DNA from 4 places in the Bacillus sp. FSL K6-6540 genome. Region 3 is predicted to be linked to each of the others. Evidence: riboswitches for the same ligand, from Rfam matches in the RefSeq annotation. Region 3 holds a riboswitch; each other region holds the start of a gene.
The links. A riboswitch is a leader RNA that binds a small molecule or an ion and turns the genes downstream of it on or off. The one in region 3 is predicted to bind cyclic di-AMP.

Region 1: linked by a shared signal. The riboswitch ahead of MHH82_RS00490 (C40 family peptidase) and the one ahead of MHH82_RS02215 (hypothetical protein) in region 3 are both predicted to bind cyclic di-AMP.
Region 2: linked by a shared signal. The riboswitch ahead of kimA (potassium transporter KimA) and the one ahead of MHH82_RS02215 (hypothetical protein) in region 3 are both predicted to bind cyclic di-AMP.
Region 4: linked by a shared signal. The riboswitch ahead of ehuB (ectoine/hydroxyectoine ABC transporter substrate-binding protein EhuB) and the one ahead of MHH82_RS02215 (hypothetical protein) in region 3 are both predicted to bind cyclic di-AMP.

Annotation. Positions count from the first base shown of each region.
Region 1 is NZ_JBBOXH010000001.1:100,583-106,206, reverse strand. It holds gene MHH82_RS00505 (YwhD family protein) at 1-155, opposite strand, end outside; gene MHH82_RS00500 (M1 family metallopeptidase) at 303-2,294, shown strand; gene MHH82_RS00495 (hypothetical protein) at 2,306-3,133, shown strand; cyclic di-AMP (ydaO/yuaA leader) riboswitch at 3,480-3,615, shown strand; gene MHH82_RS00490 (C40 family peptidase) at 3,620-4,093, shown strand; gene MHH82_RS00485 (GNAT family N-acetyltransferase) at 4,599-5,099, shown strand; gene MHH82_RS00480 (c-type cytochrome) at 5,261-5,617, shown strand.
Region 2 is NZ_JBBOXH010000002.1:1,338,751-1,344,374, forward strand. It holds gene MHH82_RS39195 (glycosyltransferase family 2 protein) at 1-828, shown strand, start outside; gene MHH82_RS39200 (cellulose biosynthesis cyclic di-GMP-binding regulatory protein BcsB) at 834-2,945, shown strand; cyclic di-AMP (ydaO/yuaA leader) riboswitch at 3,081-3,224, shown strand; gene kimA (potassium transporter KimA) at 3,417-5,240, shown strand; gene mutT (8-oxo-dGTP diphosphatase MutT) at 5,299-5,624, shown strand, end outside.
Region 3 is NZ_JBBOXH010000001.1:513,546-519,169, reverse strand. It holds gene kdpA (potassium-transporting ATPase subunit KdpA) at 1-785, opposite strand, end outside; gene MHH82_RS41600 (potassium-transporting ATPase subunit F) at 816-884, opposite strand; gene MHH82_RS02215 (hypothetical protein) at 1,043-1,453, opposite strand; cyclic di-AMP (ydaO/yuaA leader) riboswitch at 1,583-1,751, opposite strand; cyclic di-AMP (ydaO/yuaA leader) riboswitch at 2,292-2,464, shown strand; gene MHH82_RS02210 (hypothetical protein) at 2,601-3,065, shown strand; gene MHH82_RS02205 (proline dehydrogenase family protein) at 3,215-4,135, opposite strand; gene pruA (L-glutamate gamma-semialdehyde dehydrogenase) at 4,332-5,624, shown strand, end outside.
Region 4 is NZ_JBBOXH010000001.1:6,419,608-6,425,231, forward strand. It holds gene ehuA (ectoine/hydroxyectoine ABC transporter ATP-binding protein EhuA) at 1-659, opposite strand, end outside; gene ehuD (ectoine/hydroxyectoine ABC transporter permease subunit EhuD) at 672-1,334, opposite strand; gene ehuC (ectoine/hydroxyectoine ABC transporter permease subunit EhuC) at 1,338-1,991, opposite strand; gene ehuB (ectoine/hydroxyectoine ABC transporter substrate-binding protein EhuB) at 1,993-2,847, opposite strand; cyclic di-AMP (ydaO/yuaA leader) riboswitch at 3,202-3,348, opposite strand; gene MHH82_RS28960 (SDR family NAD(P)-dependent oxidoreductase) at 3,717-4,460, opposite strand; gene MHH82_RS28965 (flavin reductase family protein) at 4,643-5,254, opposite strand; gene MHH82_RS28970 (ring-cleaving dioxygenase) at 5,251-5,624, opposite strand, start outside.

The sequences.
Region 1 (5,624 bases), 410 kb from region 3:
ATATCCACTCGCGCCTCGCCATTGTCGATGATGACAGGCGACAAACTGTTCAGATCGATGGAGCCGGATCCAAACCCCTTATGCTTACTCTTGCTATTGATAATATTCAACGCAATGGGTTTCTTCGCACCCTGCTTCTGATCTTCGTTCTCCACTGCTGCCGACCTCCTATATCAGAGCCGATTCTCACGTATCAGCCGCTAAATTGATAACCATGTCCCAATAATTTTATTTTAACTAATAATCCCCCAAAAGCAAACATATACATGCACTAGATGCTTGTCAACGGGAGGTTGTTCGATATGGTCCCACCACGTGCCAAAGTCTTTCTATCATCCCTGCTTGCCCTTGGTTTGCTTGCAGGATCGATGCCGATATTTCTGAATCCAGGGTCCTCAGCGTCTGTCCTTGCCCCAAATGCGGGCAAGCCCTCTGCCTCTGCCGTGGAGAAGGCCCCGCTCTCACCGCCTAAGGTGCAGCCTGATACTCCCGCTCCGGCCTTAAGCGACCGGCTGGTGGAATATCACATGGATGTTCGGTACGAGCCTGAGGAGAACAAACTTAAGGGCAAGCAGACACTCACTTGGACTCACCCAGGCAAAAAAAGCGTAAATGAGCTGTACTTTCATCTGTATCCCAATGCCTTTGCTTCCGATGAAACGACCTTTATGAAGGAATCGGGCGGCAGGCTTCGTTCCGACCCCATGCCGGACGACGGGTACGGCTCCATGACCATTACCAATGTGAAAACCACGGAAGGACTGGCCCTGACCCATCGCCTTCAATTCGTCCAACCCGATGACGGGAACATCAAGGATCACAGCCTTGTCAAACTTAGATTGCCCAAACCCATCAAGGGCGGGGAGAGCATCACCATTCACATGGAATTTGAAGTCGAGCTTCCCAAAATATTCGCGCGCATGGGCACCACCGAGAATTTTATTATGGCTGGCCAATGGTTTCCTAAAGTATCGGTCTATGAACCGGCCGGACTTCGCGGAAGAGCCGAGGAAGGATGGAATCTTCATCAATACCACGGCAACTCCGAGTTCTATTCCAACTTCGGCATTTACAGCGTTCGCATCCGGGTGCCCGAGAATTACATTGTCGCCGCGACCGGATTCCCGACCAAGCCCGCCCAAAAGTCGAACGGGGAAAAAATTTATCAATTCTATGCCGATGATGTGCACGATTTTGCCTGGTCGGCCTCGCCCAATTTTGTCACGGCCGAGGAAGCCTTCTCGGCACCGGGCGTGCCGGGCGTCCGCATCAAGCTGTATCTCGATCCGGCCCATAAAGACCTGAAGGACCGTTACTTTGATGCCGCCAAGTCGGCACTGGCTTCGTTCGGTAAATGGTACGGAACCTATCCTTATTCCACGTTGTCCATCGTCGTCCCGCCGGAGTCGGGCAACGGTGCAGGCGGTATGGAATACCCGACGCTGGTCACGGCCTTCGGGGCCAAGAACGATTCGCCGGGTTATGAGCTCGAACGGACCGTCATTCACGAGATCGCCCACCAATATTTTTACGGAATGATCGCAAGCAACGAATTTGAGGAAGCGTGGCTGGACGAGGCCTTTGCAACCTATGCAGAAGAAAGAGTGATGGAGAAGGAATACGGCATTACCTCCAACACCGCTGCTCAAGGAGCATCGATTACCTCCCCTGCCCCGCTGAAGATGGAGTCCTGGAAATACAGCTCACACGAGAACTACGCGCTGAATGTTTACACGAGAGGCAAGCTGGTGCTGCAAGGCATTGAACGGCAGGTCGGTCCACAGATGATGGGGAAAATCATGCATACCTATGCCCAGAAATATCGGTTCAAGCACCCAACCACGTCTGATTTTCAGAAAGTCGTCGAGCAAGTAAGCAAAACATCCTGGCAATCGTATTTTGACCAATATGTATATGGAAGCCAAATGGCCGACGTCGCCATCGATGTGATCAAAACCAAAAATAAAGGCACGTCAGACCATCCGCGGTATGAATCCACGGTCAAGATTACGAGCAAGGACGGAGATATAACCGATGTGCCTATCGTGTTCGCCTTTGAAGACGGCAAAACGGTGGAGCGAACCTGGAGCGGCAAGGACGGAAAAGTTACGTACACCCTGGAGTACAGCACCCCGCTCGCCTGGGCCATGGTTGATCCGAAATACTCCATCGTTCTGGAGAATAGACACATCAATAACTATATGAAGGCAGGAATGGATCCGAAGGTGGTCACACGCTGGAATCTCAGTATTACCAAGCTTGTGGAGACGTTGTTCGGCAGCCTGTCATGGTGAGGGGGGAGCACATGAAAAGTTATGCAGGCCAAGGGTGGATCAGTGTTAAAGACCAATTATACGTCTCCATTCTGCTGTTCTTGTACCGCATGCTGTGGGGATATTGCCTGTACCGGCTTGTAAAATCGGCAGTCGTCCCCCTACTGATGCGGTATCCGGATTCTGCCCCTAACGAGCTTAGTCGCCTGTTATTCTTCTACGAGGGCGAGATGAGTCTATCGTTAAGCGGCACGGTCCATACCTATGGTTGGCTTCTGGCCGCTCTGCTCCTGATCCGGATGGTATGTACCCCGCTCATTCGGGCAGGCATCTTCTATAACCTCCACCAGGAGGCTAAGGGCGAGCGCGGATTATTCTTCTTCACCGGCATGCAGAAGCTATGGAAGCCCGTTACGGTATTTTATCTGATCGAACTTGTTCTTACCTTTGTGCCCGGATACTGGATTCTGCCCAAAATCCTTCCGATCCTGCTGAACGGGATCCATGAGCCGGTTATGCTGCTTCATGCGCTGCCTCATGCAGCCGGCTGGTTTCTGTACGCCTATCTGATTCGCCTGTTATTGCTCTATATGCAATTCGGCCGTACGGACAATTCCGGCATGATCAGCTCCGTTCTTGCGCTCTTCCGCCGACTGGGCACGGCTGTGCTGTTATCCCTTACCGTTGGCGGATCGGCCTGCGTCATTCTTTTGCTCCTGAGCTCGGCATCGCTCTTCTGGGCGGGATTGATCGGCTTGATTATTCAGCAAGCCTCTTATTTTCTAAATGGACTCTTCCAAATTTGGGTAATTTCCGCCCAATATCATTTGTGGCGGGATTCTTCTTCGCAGCATGCCTAATCGTTACATTTCGTTACCATCATATGATAAACAAGCTCGTAAATATGCTGTAATCGGAAGCGACACATTTCTCTCTCGGACTTGATTTTACAAAGAATAGAAGCTCATTTTTCCTCAATATTACATTTTCCGATGGCCAAGTTACAAAAAAACCTGATCCCGCATGACGGGGACAGGTTTTTTTGTATAAAAATGAGCTTTCCTCATTTGCCAAATTGTTAATACTCTGCTAAAATAACGAATATGTTAGTAACAACTTTGTCATCTTTACTGTAACTTTTTGCTGGAACTATGTAATTTCGTTAAGCATGTTGGAACGTCAGACGTCTATGAATGGGTTCATCAACATTTTAAGGAGCCGAATTCCCATGATTGGGAAGCGGGGGATCCGTTTTGGGTGAATTGATCTCGCAAGAGAGGGATCATAGGGGACCTTCAACCGAACCCTTAAGCTAACCTCGCAGGCAATGGAAGGAGCTTTTTGTTTTGAAAAAGAAGTTAACGGCCATTTCTCTAGGCCTGGCCCTCGCACTCACATTAGGGACCGGAAGCGCTTTCGCCGATTCCAAATTAAATACTGCAATCAAACCAGCCATTGGTGTCTCTTATAAAACAGGTGGAACCACAACGAATGGTTTTGACTGCTCCGGATTCACCAGCTATATCTACAAGAAACTTGGTCTTAGCCTGCCGCGCACGTCTGGAGCTCAATACAAAGTCGGTACGGCCGTAGCCAAGAGCAAGCTGAAAGCTGGCGATCTCGTGTTCTTCAACACATCCGGCAGAGGTGTATCTCATGTGGGTATTTATGTTGGGGGCGGCAAATTCGCTCATTCCTCATCCTCGCGCGGTGTCATCATCAGTCCGCTGAGCCAGAGCTATTACGCCAATCGATACGTAGGTGCTAAGCGAGTCATGAGTCAGTCTACGTACAAGTCTGTAGCTGTGAACTACAATTAATTACTGGAACTTCATTGATTTATCCTTTACAAGAAGCCCTGGGTGTATGAGATTGTGCCGATCTCATCCAGCGGCTTTTTCTTTTGTCTGCTCTGTGTATACCTTTATAACGTTTGGGACAACGAAAAAGTTCCCACTTTTCGAGAAAAAAAGAAAATTATTATGCGAATTCACTTCGCCCCCTCATGTCGTTGCATCTTCTACCCTTTATATACCCTCCTCTCCCTTCATTAAACACCCTAATGGAAAAATATTGATTTTATTTTCTGAGGACTACTACGAGCAGCGGTACGTAGGTGCCGAGCGCATCATGAGCAATGATCAGTATGAAAAGTCGACCGGAGAATCCTCCTAAGCTTCGATGTCTTATCCTCGTCCTGCCCATACATATCCGTTTGCCCGTCAAAGGAGACCTACTTCTCTTGGACGGGCTTTTTGATGCGGCTAGAATGTTTGAGAAATGGGGTATAATTTAATTTGTAATTATGACAGGGGGACTTTGCCAATGGATGCAGCACCGATTTCATTTCATACGGTGGTCATGCGTGAAGAGCACGCGAAAGAAATATGCGCCTGGACCTATCCTCCTCCCTATAACATTTACGGTTTTCTTCCCTGGGAGCAGATGAAGGGGCTTGAGATCGAGTTTGGGGATCCCGACATCCGCCGGGAGCAGTACATTTCGATTTTGGATGAACGGAAGACGCTATGGGGATTTGCCCAACTGTTTCCGATGCATGAGGTTACGCGAATCGGGCTGGGCATGCGGCCTGATTGGTGCGGGCGGGGAATGGGTAAACGGTTTATGCAGACGATTGTCCGGGAAGCGAGGCGGAGGCGGCCTGCCGATGAGATCGACCTGGAGGTAATGACCTGGAATGAACGTGCGATCCGCGCGTACGAAAAGGCGGGCTTTCATATCACCGATACGTATGAGCGCCTTACGCCGACGGGAAACGCCCTTTTCCACTGCATGGTGTATGAGCCTCCGGCAAATGAGGAATAGTAATCTTTGTCTATATGAAAAGGCACAATTTTGTGTACTTTTTATGAAGGTGCGCGGTATAGTTGCTTTTTTTGTCACAACTGGCTATGCTGTCTATGGATGTTGGTTTATAATGGAGACAAGTGCAAAAGTGCAGTATACATAGAAGGGACGATATGACGATGCAAAAATGGATCATGAGCGGATTGTTCTTCGTCGCATGTGCGTTGGCTATTGCGCTGATGTTTACGCTCCCAGGCAAGGAACAGGTAGCTCAGGAAGAGAAGCCGACTATGCCGGAAGTGACTCTGGATGCTGCCACAGCGGAAGCCACACTGAAAGCAAGCTGCATCAGCTGTCATGGTGACCAACTTCAAGGCGGCGCTGGACCGGCTTTGAATCAAGTAGGTGGACACATGGATGCGGACGCGATCTTCAACGTTGTAACCAAAGGCCGTAAGGGTATGCCTTCCTTTAAGGATCAACTTAAGCCTGAAGAAATCGCAAACATCGCGCTGTACCTTGCTGAGAAAAAATAAATCAGCT
Region 2 (5,624 bases), on a different contig from region 3:
ACGCCTGAGAAAATGGCCGTGTATTACCTCGTGCTCGGCCTGATGAATGACGAAAAGGCAGGCGCCGTGGTAGGGAAATTCCGCGTCATCAATGCAGCGAAGACGCTGCTGACGAGGTTTATTAATATCGAAACGATCTGTTTTCAGTGGATGGCCCAGGGAGGCAGATGGAAGTGGTTCAAAATCGCCACGATCCCAGGCACCAACTTCGCGATCCGCAGAAGCATTATCGAAAAGCTCGGAGGCTGGGATGACAAAGCGCTCGCTGAGGACACTGAACTGACCATCCGGGTGTATAATCTCGGCTATCACATCCGCTTTTTCCCTGCCGCCATCACGTGGGAGCAGGAACCTGAAACATGGAAGGTATGGTGGCGCCAGCGCACCCGATGGGCGCGCGGCAATCAATATGTCGTGCTCAAATTTTTGGCGCAGTTTTTTAAGCTGAAACGAAAACGGATTATCTTTGATTTGTTTTATTTTTTCTTTACGTACTTCCTGTTTTTCTTTGGCGTGATCATGTCGAATACGATTTTTGTTGTGAATTTGTTTTATGATTTGCATTTATCGGTTGGATTTTTGGCAATGATTCTCTGGATTTTGGCATTTTTCTTATTTATGACAGAGGTCATGATTACGTTGAGCATTGAAAAAACAGAAATGAACAAGCAAAACTTTTTTATCGTATTTCTCATGTACTTCACATACTCGCAGGCATGGATTGTGCTTGTTATCTACTCTTTATTTGTAGAAATCAAGCACCGTTTATTCAAGCAAGAGGTCAAATGGTACAAGACAGAACGATACAATCAACATAAAAGCGGGTGACCTTTTTGAAACAAATAATGATTTTTCTCACAAGCTTCATGCTGCTGGCGATGACTGGACAAACGGCTCTTGCCAAAGACGTACAGGTCAGTGGTTCGCTCCTCGGGAAAAGCAGCCAAGAACAAGCCAAACAGCAGGTGCTTACAAGCGAGCTGATTACACTGTATGGATCAAAAGACAGCGCAGAGCTGACGTATCAGATCCCGGCAGGCGCTTCTTCGGGCAATCAGCAATTGGTAATCGAATACGAGGCATCAAATCTTTTAATTTCTCCATCATCGTTAACGGCTGTCATTGATGATGAACCGGTCAAGACGTTAAAGCTTGATGGTGATTCCAAACGGAAAACAGTGAAGCTGAATCTGAATAAAAGCCAGTCTGCGCAAGGCTATCACAACGTATCGTTGAAATTCTACGGCGTAATGAAAGAGGGCGTGTGCGTCAGACAGGATACATCAGGCAACTGGATCAAAATTTATCCGGACAGCCGGCTGACACTTGCTGACAGCAGTGAAGCGAAGGGAACGTCGCTGGACCATTATCCGTATCCTTTCGCCCAATCTGGAAATACAGCGGAAGAAACAGCCATCGTCATTCCGGATCACCCAAGTTCAGCAGAAATAGAAGCTGCTGTTAAAACAGAAGGCTATTTGAAAACGGTGGACAGCAGTGTCAGTATTGCGTATGTCACGGAATCTGAACTGAAAAAAATCGATAAGCCGACGATTGTTATCGGCGTGGACAAGCATTGGAACGGCAAAGTGAAAAAACTGTTGAAACAAGCTGGGCTACAGGCAAAAGGAGAAAACCTTCTGCTTGCGGAGCGGGTGCTGAAAGCAGAGGGCAAACAGCAGCCGGTTCTGTTTGCGCAAGCGGCGTCCGAGGACGCGCTCACTAAAAAAATCAGCGTGATGACAGATCAGACATATACAGGCCAGCTCAGCGGCGATACACTTTCAATCAGCAAGCTTCGGCAGACTGAAAAAAAGGAAAGCGATAAGCTGACCCTTGAGAATTTTGGAGCGGGCGATATCACAATTGGAGCTGACAAAACATCTTCAGCACATTATTTTTATCCGGCTTCGGCTGTTTTAGATGAAAACCAATTGGCGAAGCTGTCGCTTAAACTGAAAAAGTCTGAAACGATTCAAGCCTCAACGGCTGAAAACGAGTCAGCCTCTCAGGCCGCAGAACTGAAAGTGATGATCAACGACCAGCCGCACTCGGTCCGGCTTGATGAATTAGGAAAAGAAGATAAAAACGGATTCTATCATGTCACAGTGAAAGTGGACCCTAAGCTGCTGCAAAAAAACCGCTACATTGATATTCAGTTCGTCACGACCGGTTTAAAGGAAAACAACCCTTGCAACACCACTGATGAAGAAAAGTGGGTTTTTATCGATAAAAACAGTACATTATCATACGCCATCAAAGGCATGTCTCCGTCAGCGGATTTTCAAGAGTGGCCGCTGCCTTACGCCGGAAACCAGGATCAAACAACGTTAATCGTGCTTCCTGACACCGTAAGCCAATCGAAGCTAGAGGAGCTTTCTCTCGTGACGGAATCCTTTGGCAGCGAAGCACAGCATTCATATACGGTAAAGAAATCATCTGACGTTACAGCAAATGATGCGAAAGGACGAAACCTCATTTTCATAGGAGGGATCAATCAATTTTCTCTTCTGAAGGAGAAATCATCAGATCTGCTTGTGCCGCAGGAAAAGAACGGATCGTTTGATGTATCTGGTTTCGAGATGCTGAATGAGACGACAAAACAAGTGGTATTTACCCAAGCATCGGTTTGGGATTCACGCTATACAATGGCTGTCTTTGCACCGTTAAAAGGAGATGGCGCGGCTGTCACAAAAGAGATCATCAGTTATCTGAACAGCAACGATGAGTCGGCAACCGTCCTTAATGAAACAAACAGCCAGCAGGTGTTTACAAACCACCAGCAGCTCAAATCGGAAACAAACAGTTCCGATGCAGAACAACTAACACAGGATCATAGCCAGAAATGGATGTATATTGGTGTGCTGGCACTCATTATGGTGATTGCGGCAGTGTTCATTTGGATTGCCGTAAGACGCAGAAAAAGAAAGACAGATACAGAATAAAACAGAGGCGATTTTAGCCTCTGTTTTTTTATTTTTGGTAAGTAAATTCCATTTGTGGAACCTGTCATTTTATTTTTTTCTCTCAGCCAATAAGCCTCTTTACAACGTGCGGGAACGGGAGTATGATCTCTTTTAGAAAACAAATCGCTTAATCTGAAATCAGAGCGGGGGACCCAATAGAACGGCTTTTTGCCGTTGGGGTGAATCCTTTTTAGGTAGGGCTAACTCTCATATGCCCGAATCCGTCAGCTAACCTCGTAAGCGTTCGTGAGAGGAGATGAATGAAACCTGTGTTCGATGTTATGGCACAGGGGCATCCGTTTGCCTCTGTGTTTTTTGTTGTTCATTTTTGAATGCAAATCGCATACAGAGACATCATAGCAGAAAGGACTATCAACAACATGTGAGAGCAAGACACTGATGTTTTATTGTTTTAATTGAAAAATGAGAAATTAAAAGGGGAAGACATCGATGTATCATTCAATCAAACGTTTTTTGATTGGGAAACCACTAAAATCCCAAGCAGCTGGAGAGCAAAAACTGACGAAATTAAAAGCCTTGGCTATGCTTTCCTCAGATGCGCTGTCATCTGTCGCATATGGGACAGAACAAATTCTAATCATTTTGGCAACAATCAGTGCTGCCGCATTTTGGTACTCCATTCCGATTGCGGTTGGCGTTCTCATATTACTGCTCGCACTGATTCTTTCATACAGGCAAATTATTTACGCTTATCCGCAGGGCGGCGGGGCGTATGTCGTTTCTAAAGAAAATCTCGGTGAAAAACCGGGATTGATTGCGGGCGGTTCATTGCTTGTTGATTATATTTTAACAGTAGCGGTAAGTATTTCCGCAGGCACGGACGCCATCACGTCAGCCTTTCCTGCATTGCATGATTATCATGTGCCGATCGCTATTTTTCTCGTGTTAGTGATTATGATTTTGAACCTGCGCGGTCTTTCGGAATCGGCATCCATTCTTGCCTACCCGGTTTATCTGTTTGTGGTGGCGCTTTTGGTTCTCATTGCAGTCGGGTTGTTTAAACTCATGACAGGACAAATAGACCAGCCAGCCCATCATACACCGCTGGGCACACCTGTAGCCGGCATTACGCTGTTTTTGCTGCTTAAGGCTTTTTCCTCCGGATGCTCAGCGTTGACCGGGGTTGAGGCCATTTCTAATGCGATTCCTGCATTCAAAAACCCGCCTGCGCGAAACGCGGCAAGAACGCTTGCGATGATGGGGATTTTGCTGGCAATCTTGTTTTCCGGCATCACGGTGCTCGCGTACGGGTATGGTACGGCGCCGAAGCCTGATGAAACAGTGGTTTCACAAATTGCATCCGAAACCTTCGGGCGGAATGTGTTCTACTATGTCATCCAAGGTGTCACATCGCTTATTTTGGTTCTTGCGGCAAATACGGGATTTTCAGCCTTCCCGCAGCTTGCCTTCAACCTGGCGAGAGACCAGTATATGCCGCGAATGTTTACAGTCAGGGGCGACCGCTTAGGCTTCTCAAATGGGATTATCTTTTTAGGCTTTGCCTCCATTGTTCTCATTATCTTATTCGGAGGACAGACGGAGCACTTAATCCCGTTATATGCTGTGGGCGTATTTATTCCATTTACGCTTTCACAAACCGGCATGTGCATGAAATGGATCAGGCAAAAACCAAAAGGCTGGATCGGAAAAATGCTGATCAACTCCTGCGGCGCACTGATATCGTTTATGGTTCTATCCATCCTGTTTGTGACGAAGTTTAATGTTGTATGGCCTGTGTTAATCTTTATGCCTATAGTGGTTTTGCTGTTTTTTGCGATTAAAAATCACTATACAGCGGTTGGTGAACAGCTTCGCATCGTAGACAAAGAGCCGGAAGAAATCAAAGGCACCGTTGTGATTGTGCCTGTGGCCGGTGTCACCACCGTCGTGCAAAAATCGATTCACTATGCGAAATCACTGTCCGATCAAGTGATCGCCGTTCACGTGTCATTTGACAGAGAACAGGAAAAGAAATTCGAAAAACGCTGGGAAGAGCTTAATAACGGCGTGCGTCTCGTTACGCTTCACTCCTCGTACAGAAGCCTTGTCCATCCGTTTGATAAGTTTTTGGAAACAGTTGAGGCAAAAGCGAAGAAGGAGCAGTTTTCCGTTATGGTGCTGTTTCCGCAATTTATAACGAAAAAACGCTGGCACACCATCCTTCACAACCAATCGGCCTTCCTCCTCAGAGTCCGGCTGTTCTGGAAAAAGGACATAATGGTTGCCACACTGCCGTATCATTTTAAAAAGTAAAGCTCTAGGACCAAGGGAATCACCTTGGTCCTTTTTTGCGAGAAAAGGAGGTATGGCGGTGTATACACAAGGTGCTTTTGTGATCGTATTGAACGAAAGTCAGCAAATTCTGCTGGTGAAACGAAAAGATGTCCCTCTATGGGATTTGCCGGGCGGCAGGGTTGATCCCGGGGAATCGGCTGAGGAAGCGGCAGTGCGGGAGGTATTGGAAGAAACGGGATACAATGCAGCGCTTTCTGCGAAAATAGGTGTTTACCAAAGGCCAAAGTTTCAAGATGAACAGCATCTGTTTTTCGGAAGCATAACAGGCGGACAAGCAGTGGCTGACGGCACAGAGACAGCGGGATTAAAGTGGGTTTCCCCGGGGCGTTTGCCGCTTTTTAT
Region 3 (5,624 bases):
AGACTCCACATGGACAGAATCTCGATCACATTGGTCAGCGGGGACGGGTTCTCGAACGGATGCGCCGAGTTGGCCCCCATAAAACCGCCCCCATTGGTGCCCAGATGCTTGATCGATTCGAGCGCAGCCACCGGGCCCACCGCTATTTGCTGCTCGCTTCCTTCCAGCGTCGTGACGCTGAGCGTAGGCTTCAGGGTCTGCGGCACCTGCAGCGCCACCAGTACCATCGCAATGATGAAAGCAGCCGGAATGAATACACGGGTATGCGCCTTAACGAAGTCCTCAAAAAAGTTGCCGACGGTCGTGCCCTTGCTGGTCACCGCCCGGATAAAAGCAATCGCCACGCACAGCCCGGTCGCTGCGGACGTAAACATCATCATCGTAATGACGGCCATCTGGGCCAGATAAGACAATCCCGACTCGCCGCTGTAATGCTGAAGATTCGTATTGGTCATAAAGCTGATAATCGTATTGAACGACAAGGTTGGTTCCATATGGCCGATACCGCTCGGGTTCAACGGCAGCACTTTCTGCAGCCGCAGAATCAAGTAGCCCGCCGCAACCAGCACGATATTCGTTAACACAAAGCTGACGGCATATCCTTTCCATGTCATCCCCTTGCGTTCTTTTAAGCCGATCAGAGCAAAGATCCGTTTCTCCGCCCAGGAGAACCATCTGTCCGTTCCATTGCTTTCATAACGAAACACCTGATATAGATAAGTTCCCAGCGGCTTGACCAGCAGCACCAGAACGAGTATAACGATGGCAATTTGTAAAATGCCCATGACGAATGCCTTCCTCCTTCAGCCGTTTCCCTAGAATTTTTCAGGGTGAATCAGCGCATAAATCAAATAGAGAAAAATAAAAATCGTGAATATCAACATGATCATCACGGCTGATCAGCCTCCGGTTCCGAAACCACGCGCCCGCACCAGGACATAAACAGCATGAGCAGTCCGTAGGTTCCTCCCAAAATGAGCACCATAACTAAATCCTGCATGAATGTAACCTCCCCTAACTCTTGTGGCGTCAGTCCAAACGCTTAGCTCATTACGGATGCCATCAGAAAGGACACCTGATGATGATTCGTATGAAGCACCACATCGGCACCCAGCCCTTTGTATATCAAGCGCGGATTGCCGGAATGGGTGATCACGTAAATCGACTCCGAGGTCCATGTCCGGCAGATCCGTAAATAGCGGCAGCACAGATTCAAGCTGCTTTCGAACAGAAACACCTTGCTGACGGGAAACTCGGGAATGATCCAGGTCTGCTCGTCTCTTGTATCAATCAAAATGATGGGTCTGCAGCCCAGTTCTCGCAGCCTCTGCTGCTCAGCCCGGTTGTTGGCTATGGCCGCAAACGGAACACGTTTGTGAATCAGCTGGCGGACGAATTCCTCCCCGGCCTTGTTCGGCGCGGATACCAGGATGAATTCCTGTGGTTTCTCCATCTTCGTTTCTCCTCCTAAGGTCAGAAAGAGAAGGCAACAACAAAGAAGCCTGCGGAAAGAGAAGAACTCTTCCCGCAGGCTTCTTACAGGCCACGGTGAAATACACCGTGGCCCAAGTCCACGACAATCGTTGCCTCTCTCGATACGCTTACGAGGTTAGCTGACGGATTCGGGCGTGAGAGTCGCCCTACCCATAGACCGTTATCTTGTCTACAGGATTCACCCCAGAGAGATCAGGTTCATCTCCCGACTGGTTCCCCCGTTCCTTTTCCATTCAAGGACTCAGCGAAAATTAAAAACGAGTAGCATGTTATTCTATTAGCCATTGACTTGTCATCCAGACTGGGCATAACAGCACAGCAACAGGAGGTTCACGCGGTGAGAGTCGCCTCTACCTTCAAATCTCAGCAAGGCCCATGGTGCCTTCGCCATCGATCCATAAAGAGCTTAGGGGCAGCTCTCACACTGCCTTTAAATCTATATGGAACGACTGTCCGTATGCCTTGGTCGTTGGTGACCGTCAATTCATAGTTCGTATCATACGTCCGGCCCTGCAGGATGTAAATGTGAGCAAAAACACATCTGGCGTTATGTCGAACAGGAACCAAGCTGTATTTCGTCTCTATCTTCCGAATACTGCTCTATACTATGTATTTCTCTTGTTTCCTCTTATTTATCGCAATCCAACGAGATACTGAGATTTTGCCACGATAATAGATGACACGACCGATTGTACGCGTTTTCTTTTACCGTTTTCATCACATTTCGGAATCTATTCGTCCCATACGGTCATTTACTTTTCGTTTCCTCCGGCGTATGATTCATCCATCTATTCGAAACACGTTATACGCCGAGCTCCCGACAGACCGGGAGACGGGGGAACCAAAGTCACCAGTCTTCGATTGGTGAATGGGGTGAATCCGCTGCGCCTAGGATCGAAGGGCCCAGTGGTAGGGTGCTCTCAGTCCGAATCCGTCAGCTAACCTCGTAGGCGCGTTGTTGAGAGAGAATACCATCCAAGCTTTGGCATAGCGGCCGCCGGAATTGGGGCTCTAACCATAAATAGGCCTGGAGAGCGGGGTTTCTCTGCTCACCAGGCCTATTTGCCGTGCATATAACATTCTTATAAAGGAGCGTAGATCATATCATGACGAAACTCATCGAGGCAGCGCTTACACCCGTCATCGAAACCGCAGTGCCTGCATTAGGTGGAGAGACTATCCGCCATATGGAGATATTTCGTTTCGACCGGGGCTCGGCCGAACGCTTTATCCCATGGAGCGATCATGGCTGGAACTGCGGCTTGTTCAAAGTCAGCTGCAAAGACGCGGCAGGATATGTCGAATATGCCCTGCCAAGCACGAGAGAATTTTCGGACCTGGTCCGCTGGGCATCCGTCTTCTCAAGGCTGAGAGGCATGTCCGTGACTGAGGCCATTCGCTATGCCCGAAAGCAGCAGCAGTGGGGACCCGCACGGATGCAACTTGCTGTATCAGCCCTCGCCGATCTGGAGATCAACCTGCATCGGCACATCACCCGAGAGCGGTTAGGCGGACTGCCGCTGGAGCACTCCTTCCTTATGAATTGCTCGGAGGGGTATTATCATTTCTAGGGGCAGCAGCTACAGAGAGCTACTGTCCCCGTTTCCTTTGGATTGGGCACTTCTAAGCAGCCTGATGTTTTTTGAAACCATGAAGAACCCCGTCAAAAAGCCACTTATTTCATCAGGCATTTTGACGGGGTTCTGCAATCGGATCCCGCTCACTTGAACATATTTTTGAGCACCATCATCAGGTTGGCCGGCTTCTCTGCCAGCCTCCGGGTGAAATACGGGTACCACATCGTTCCATAGGGCATATAACACCGGATACGGTAGCCGTCCTGCGCAAGCGCTGCTTGATCGTTCATCCGCAGTCCATACAGCATCTGAAATTCATAGTCCTGTTTGTCTATGCGGCTCTGCTCGGCAAATACCTTCACCCAGTCGATGATGTTGTCGTCATGCGAGGCAATCGCGACGTAGGCTCCTTGGTCAAAATGCATTTTGACCAATTTCTTGTAGTTGTCAATGACCTCCCGCTTCTGCTGAAAGGCGATGGTTCCCGGCTCTTTGTACGCGCCCTTTACTAGCCGTAAATTAACGCCGGCCCTTAACAGATTCTTCACGTCCTCCTCCGTACGGAACAAGTAGGCCTGCATCACGGTCCCCACATTGGTCAGCCCCTCCTTATGAAGGCGGAGCGTCATATCGATGGTTGCCTGGGTATACGGCGAATCCTCCATGTCCAGGCGAACGAAGTTGCGGTGCTCTTTAGCCTTTCTTACCACCGACCTGATGTTTTCGTAAGCCTTCTCGGGGTCCAGGGCCATGCCCATCTGCGTCGGTTTCAAGGATACGTTCGATTGCACTTCGCGCCTCCCAATCCCTTCCACCAGCTTCAAATATTCCTCTCGGTACCCGGCCGCTTCATCCAGCGTCGTAATGCCCTCCCCCAAATGATCCAGCGTAACGAGAATGCCTTTCGCGTTCAGCCTCTCGATTTCGTCCAGCGCCTCATCCAAGGTATCGCCGGCAATGAATCGGCCAGCCAATTTCCGGCCGTACTTGATCGACAGCCATTTCACGAGTTTATTGCCGGACACCGTCAGGATCACTTTACGGTAAAGCTCGGTTCCGTCCATGCGCGCGCCCCCTTTGCAAGGTAACCAAAATGACTCTATCTAACTCATATGCAAAAATCATGACGGCATGCAGGGAGACATACATATTTAAATAGAGGTTTTCACCAGGAGATCCTAACCATGCCACCATGACGATCCGCAGCTGGACCATTGGCCTGAAGCTTCGATTCATATCATGTTAAGGAGGGGCCTCCCCATGCGAGCACCTTTTCGGAACGAACCATTTATGGACTTCAACAACGAGTGGAACAACAAGTTATACGATGCGGCGTTATCCGGGGTCGAAGCCGAGCTTGGCCAATCGTACCCCTTGGTTATCGGCGGTGCCAAAATCCATACGGAACGTACCGCTAAGTCGGTCAATCCGTCGCGCAAACGCCAAGTCATCGGCGTCGTGTCCCAAGCGGATACTAAGCTTGCCGAGCAAGCCATTCAGACGGCGGCGCGTACCTTTGAGACGTGGAAGCACACCGAGGCGAACGAGCGGGCACGCTACCTGTTCAAGGCCGCGGCAATCATGCGGCGGCGCAAGCTCGAGTTCTCCGCGCTGATGACCCTCGAAGCCGGCAAGACGCGTGCCGAAGCGGACGCGGATACGGCCGAAGCGATCGATTTCATGGAGTTCTATGCACGCGAAATGCAGCGCCTGAGCGCGCCCCAGCCGCTGACGGTCCACGAGGAGGAAGAGAATCATCTCGATTACATCCCGCTTGGCGTCGGCATCGTCATTCCGCCTTGGAACTTCCCGCTCGCGATTATGGCCGGTATGACCACGGCGGCCATCGTCTCCGGCAACACCGTTGTGCTGAAACCGGCGAGCACCACCCCGGTCATAGCCGCCAAATTCGTGCAGCTTCTGGAAGAAGTCAGCCTGCCTCCGGGTGTCGTTAACTTCCTGCCTGGTCCGGGTCAGGAAGTGGGCGACTATTTGGTGGATCACCCTTTGACCAGGTTTGTCAGCTTTACGGGTTCCCGCGACGTTGGACTGCGAATTCAAGAGCGTGCGGCCAAAACGCAGCCGGGGCAGCGATGGATCAAGCGCGTCATCGCCGAAATGGGCGGGAAAGACGCCATCATCGTGGACAACGAAGTCGATTTGGACCTTGCTGCGGATGCGATTACCGCTTCGGCCTTCGGCTTCTCCGGCCAGAAATGCTCCGCCTGCTCCAGAGCCATCGTGCATGAGGACGTCTATGATACCGTGCTGCAGAAGGTCATCGAGCGCTCCAAGAAGCTGGTGATCGGAAGCCCCTCCCATGCCGAGGCTCAGGTGGGACCCGTCATCGACGATAAGGCGTACCGTAAAATTCTCGACTATATCGAAATCGGAAAAAGCGAAGGCAAGCTGGTACTTGGCGGATTTCCGGGCGATCCGGAGGGGTATTTCATTCAGCCTACGATTTTTGCGGATGTGGACAGCACTGCCCGTATTTCCCAAGAGGAAATCTTCGGCCCGGTGGTGGCCTTCACGAAGGCAGCCTCCTTCGAC
Region 4 (5,624 bases), 5.9 Mb from region 3:
ATTTCCCGGATCACCTCCAGCACCTCGCCGACCAGCTCAGGATCCAGCGCCGAGGTTACCTCGTCAAACACCATCACCTTCGGCCGCATGACCAGCGCTCTGGCGATGGCGACGCGCTGCTTCTGGCCTCCCGACAGATTGGACGGGTGCATCTTCAGCTTATCGGCCAAACCGACCTTGCCCAGCATCGAGACGGCCCGCTCCTCCGCTTCCTCCTTGGACAACCCCAGCACCTTGCGCGGGGCTTCCGTCACGTTGCGAAGCACATTCATGTGCGGGAACAGATTGAAGTGCTGGAAGACCATGCCGACGTTGCACCGCATCCGATGCAGATGCTTCTCGTTTGCCCGGACCAGCCTGCCCTTCTCCTCCATATGCCAGAGCAGCTCGCCATCGACCTCGATGGTCCCCTCGGTCGGCTCCTCCAGCGTCATCAGCATCCGGCCCATCGTCGTTTTGCCAGATCCGCTCGGTCCGATCACGGCCACCTTTTCTCCCGGCTTCATCTCCAGATCGATGCCCTTCAGCACCTGCAGGTCGCCATACGACTTGGTCACGCCCGCATATTTCACGATCGGCTGTGAGCCCGTAACGGGATTTCTTTCCCGCCCCGGCTTCTTCGCCTCTTCAGCCTGCTCATCGATTACAACGGCATTCAATAGACTCCCTCCTTATTTTCCACGCTGCAGATTCAAACGCTTCTCCAGCCTTTGCACCAGCAACGACGCGATATAACTGATGATCAGGAACAGAATCCCGACCAGCGTGTACGGTTCGAAAGCGCGAAATGATTGCGACACGATATTTTTGGCCGTCAGCATCATCTCGACCAGCGTAATGGCGCATAGAATCGGCGTTTCCTTAAACATGACAATCAAATAATTGCCCAGCACCGGGATGATCGGCGGCACCGCTTGCGGCAGTATAATGCTCCGCCAGGTCTGGGATTTCGTGTAGTTCAGTGCGGTTGCGGCTTCCCACTGTCCTTTCGGCACCCCTTCAATCCCCGAACGGTACACCTCCGACAGATACGTGCTGTAATGCAGCCCCAGGCCGATGACCCCCGCATAGAAGGCCGGAATCGAAATGCCCGTCAGCAGCGGCAAGCTGTAATACAGGAAGAACACCTGTACCAGCAAAGGGGTATTGCGAATAAATTCTATGATTCCTTTGGTAATGAGCGACAAGGGCTTAAATTTGCTCCGCGCGGCAAAGGCAAGCAGCAGTCCGATAATCAATGCCACCACAAAAGCACAGAGCGTGACCCATACCGTCATTTTTAATGCGCTCAGAAGCTGCGGCAGTATTTCAAACACATATTTCCAATCCCACATCCGCTACAGCCTCCCCGCGGTCAGTTTGCGCTCCAGCAGACGAACCGCCATCGAGACGAGCGTGGCGATGACAAAATACATGAAGAGCAGCAGCACCAGAATCTCGGTCGTCCAGGAGATGTAATTGTTGCGGAGCACCATCGCCTGATACGTCAAATCCGCCATCGTGATGAAATAAACGAGCGAAGTGGATTTGATGAGTTCCACAAGTTGATTCCCGAACGGGGGAAGCATTCGCAGGGACGCTTGGGGTAGTATAACGTTCCACAGCCTCTGCCAAGGCTTCATATTAAGCGCCACGGCAGCCTCCCACTGTCCTTTCGGAACGGCCAGCACCGCGCTGCGAACAATCTCGGAGCCGTATGCGCCGAAGTTAAGTCCGATCGCGAGAATCGCCGCCAGCATTTTCGGAAGCTCGATGCCGATGAACGGAAGGGCAAAATACAACCAGAAGAGCTGCACCAGCAAGGAGGTTCCCCGAAAGATTTCGACGTACACGGCCGTCGCCGTGCGGACGATCCAGAGCTTCGACAGCCGGCACAATCCGGCTGCAAAGGACATCGCGATAGCCAGGATGGCTGAAAAGAACGCGACGATAATCGTGATCTCTGCTCCTTTGAGCAGCGTCGGAAGAAAATCGATCCAAGAATTCGGCATACTATTCCCCGCAGAGCGCAGCCGCTGTCATCTCACCCGGGAGCTCTTCTTCCGTGAACCCGAACTCTTGCAAAATTTCCAGCAGCTCGCCCGACTCCTTCATCTTTTCAAGCTCGGCATTATAAGCCTCCTGGAACTCGGTATCCGCTTGGCGGAAAGCCGTAGCCCCGTAACCGCGAACGCTTTCGCCGTCGATGACCGGCTGCTCGAAATCAGCCACGCGTTCGATGCTGTCGTCGCTGGCTGAATCCAGCATCGCCTGCAGGGACGGCCCCGTCATGGTAATCGCCTGCACCCGATCGGCCTGGAGGGCGCTAATCGCCGAAGCCTGGTCAGGGACCTGTACGATCCGGTCCGCAGGAATGCCCGACTTCTCCATGTAGCCGATTTCGACCGCACCGGTCATGACGGCCACCTTGGCCTGCTCATTCTTGGCAATGTCCTCATAGCTTCCAAGTTCCATCGGATTCCCTTGCTTTACCGCAAGGGCTTCCCCGATGCTGTACTCCGGGTTCGCGAACAGGACGGCAGAGCATCGGTCCGGATTAATGAACATGCCTGCCGTGATCAGATCAAACCGATCGGCCTGCAATCCGGCGACCAGCGAACCGAATTCCGTTAGCTCCCCTCTCATCTCCTTGATGCCAAGACGCTCCAGAATAACGCGGGCAATCTCAACCGCTTCGCCCGTGAGCTCCCCATTGGCTTCTTTGTAGGCATACGGCTTCTCGTTCGCAAACCCTACGGTGATATATCCCTGCTCAATGGCTCGATCCAGCGTACTTCCTTTGTCGCCGCAAGCCGCGAGCAATACCACCATCATCACGGACAACACCAGCACAACCACTTTCTTCAAAACCTTCCACAACCTTTCGTAATAGCTTTTCACTTTCTTAAAAAAACGGCATGACGAAATTATCCGTGTTAGCACATGTGTTAACTTGGATATATAGACGTTCAGATACCCGTGCATGGGACGAGGCTTCAGGGAAGATGATTCATCCGCTTCCTTGCACGCTTTGACCCAATGCCGTCTGATCGATTCAATTCGTTCCACATTTGCAGACGTTACCCCTCCTCTGTAATTGAATGCAAAAAGACCACCAAACAGGGGATCTAGACATAGCTCCGCCAGCAGGGGGTCAAAAAATAGAGAAAAGGCCCCTATAGAGAATAAAGGGCCTTTTGTATGAACATCCATTATGTATGCAAGACCCATCCACTGCTGACGAGGTTAGCTGACGGACTCGGGTAAGATGGTACCCTACACTCGTGAATTCCAAGTGACTCGCCCCTGGTGAAACTGGTTCCCCCGCTTTCCGGAATATGTATGCCGGAAACTAAGCGTGTGTTCATGATAAAGGGAAGCTCAGGAAAAGTCAAACCCCTTTAACCGCTTTTTCTGGAAATTCAGAAGTAAAAACACCGTTTTTGCAACGAGGATATCGAGCCTTTTGAACACCTTATTTAAGGCTGTCCATACACCGGATTGGTCATGGAATCCATGCTCCATTTTCCGCTATATAGCAGGCATTTGACGGGTCTTGCGGAAATCGTTCATGCCATATATGTTTTATGCCATGAATGAGCCCCGGATCAGGAAGTCTGCCCGTATGAAATACGGGACCGAAAAAAAATTTTTGAAACACTCCATAATAAGTCTGATAACAACGCCTGGAATGACTTGAAAAAAAGCCCCGATGCTTAGCATCAGGGCTTTTCTCATCATACCGCGGTATAGCCGCCATCCACCAGCAGGCTCGTGCCCGTAATGAAGGAGGCATCTTCACTGGCGAGGAACAACACGGCTTTGGCCACTTCTTCCGGCTGTCCCAAACGGCCCATCGGATGAAGGCCGACCAGGTGCTGCGTGATCGCTTCCGTTCTTCCCTTGATCAGCGGCGTATCGATATATCCCGGACACACGGCATTGATTCGGATTCCTTTGGAGGCATAGTCTGCGCTGAGCGACTGGGTTAACAGCTTGACGCCTCCCTTGGCCGAAGCATAGGCGGTTACCCCTGCTTTTCCGACATGGCTATGGATCGAGCCGCAGTTTACGATTGCCCCTCCGGTTCCTTGGGACAGCATTTGCTGAATAACATATTTATCGCACAGGAAGACCCCTGTCAGATTAATATCAATCGTTCTCTGCCAGTTATCCATCGTTAACTGATCGGCAGGAGCATCATGGGCAATGCCTGCGTTGGCAAACAATACATCGACACGGCCAAAATGCTGCACCGTCTGATTCACCATATTCGTGACTTCCTGCTCTTGGGTTACATCCGTTTTGACGAACAGCGCTTCAAAGCCGGCTCCTCTCAATTCGTCGGAAACCGCTTGGCCCTGGTCGGAATAATCCGCGATAACGACCTTGGCTCCCTCTTTTGCAAAAAGTCTGACTGCCGCTTCGCCAATCCCGCTGGCGCCCCCCGTCACGATGACAACCTTGGAATCAAATTTCATGCGTTGATCACTCCTATGTTGTAAATTCATCAACCGGCTATCCATTCATGTAGAATAGGCAAATACCGACCATGATATTCCAATACCCCGTTTCCTAATGAATGACCAGCAACCTATCGAAGAAAAAGAATGTTCGCTAAAAATAGTCGCAAAGCAATAACCCTATTCAAGCTCAAGCCCTGTCAGACCGGACGCTCAATCGTAAACATCTCTCCCAGGGTCGAATAGATATTTCCTGCCATGCGGCTCACAGGTTTCAACTTCGATGCGTCAATCCGGCCATGCTCGTAGAGCTCCTCGGACACGTGAAATCGGACGACGCGGGCAATCAATAGATCAGCGGCAGGCAGCTGATCCGCGCCATCCAACGTGACGACCTGCTCCAGCACGCATTCCATGCGGATCTTGGATTCCAGAACGCCGGGAACCTTTACAACGTCACTAACGACCGGGGTTAAACGGGTTCGGTCAAGCTCACTTTCGTCCGGAGGCAGATTCGCCGCCGTTTCGTTCACGGCTGCAACGGTATCTTCATCCACGATGTGGATGACAAGCTCGCCGCTCTGCATGGCATTTCTCGCCGTGTCCTTAGGTGCACTGTTCTTTCGCTGAACGGAAACCGACAGCAAAGGGGGATTGCTCGACACAATGGAAAAGTAACTGAACGGCGCCGCATTCAGCACGCCATCCGCCGATAATGTCGTAACGAAAGCGACCGGACGCGGAACGACGCTTCCAATCAGCAGCTTGTATGTGTCCCGTTCGCTTTGGGTATTCGGGTCAATGGATATCACTTGAGTTGCCCCTCTCCAGTATTTTTGATTTGTATAGGCTCCAACCCCTGCTCGATTCGGGCACGCTCCGGTTCGAACCAGGCAGGAAGCTTTAATTGTTCCCCCAGCGAGTACAGGTCTTCGTCCACCGTAAATCCGGGCGGATCGGTTGCGATCTCAAACAGGATCCCCCCACGTTCCCTGAAATATAACGCTTTGAAATAGTTACGGTTCCTGATATCCGTAGGGCGAAATCCCTGCTCCTTCACCCATTCATGCCATTTGCCGTGCTCCTCATCATCTTGAGCCCGCCATGCGATATGATGGGTCGTTCCGGCACCTCCGGCTCCCAAAGGAATATCCCGCATCGGCAGATCAATCACGTTGCCGA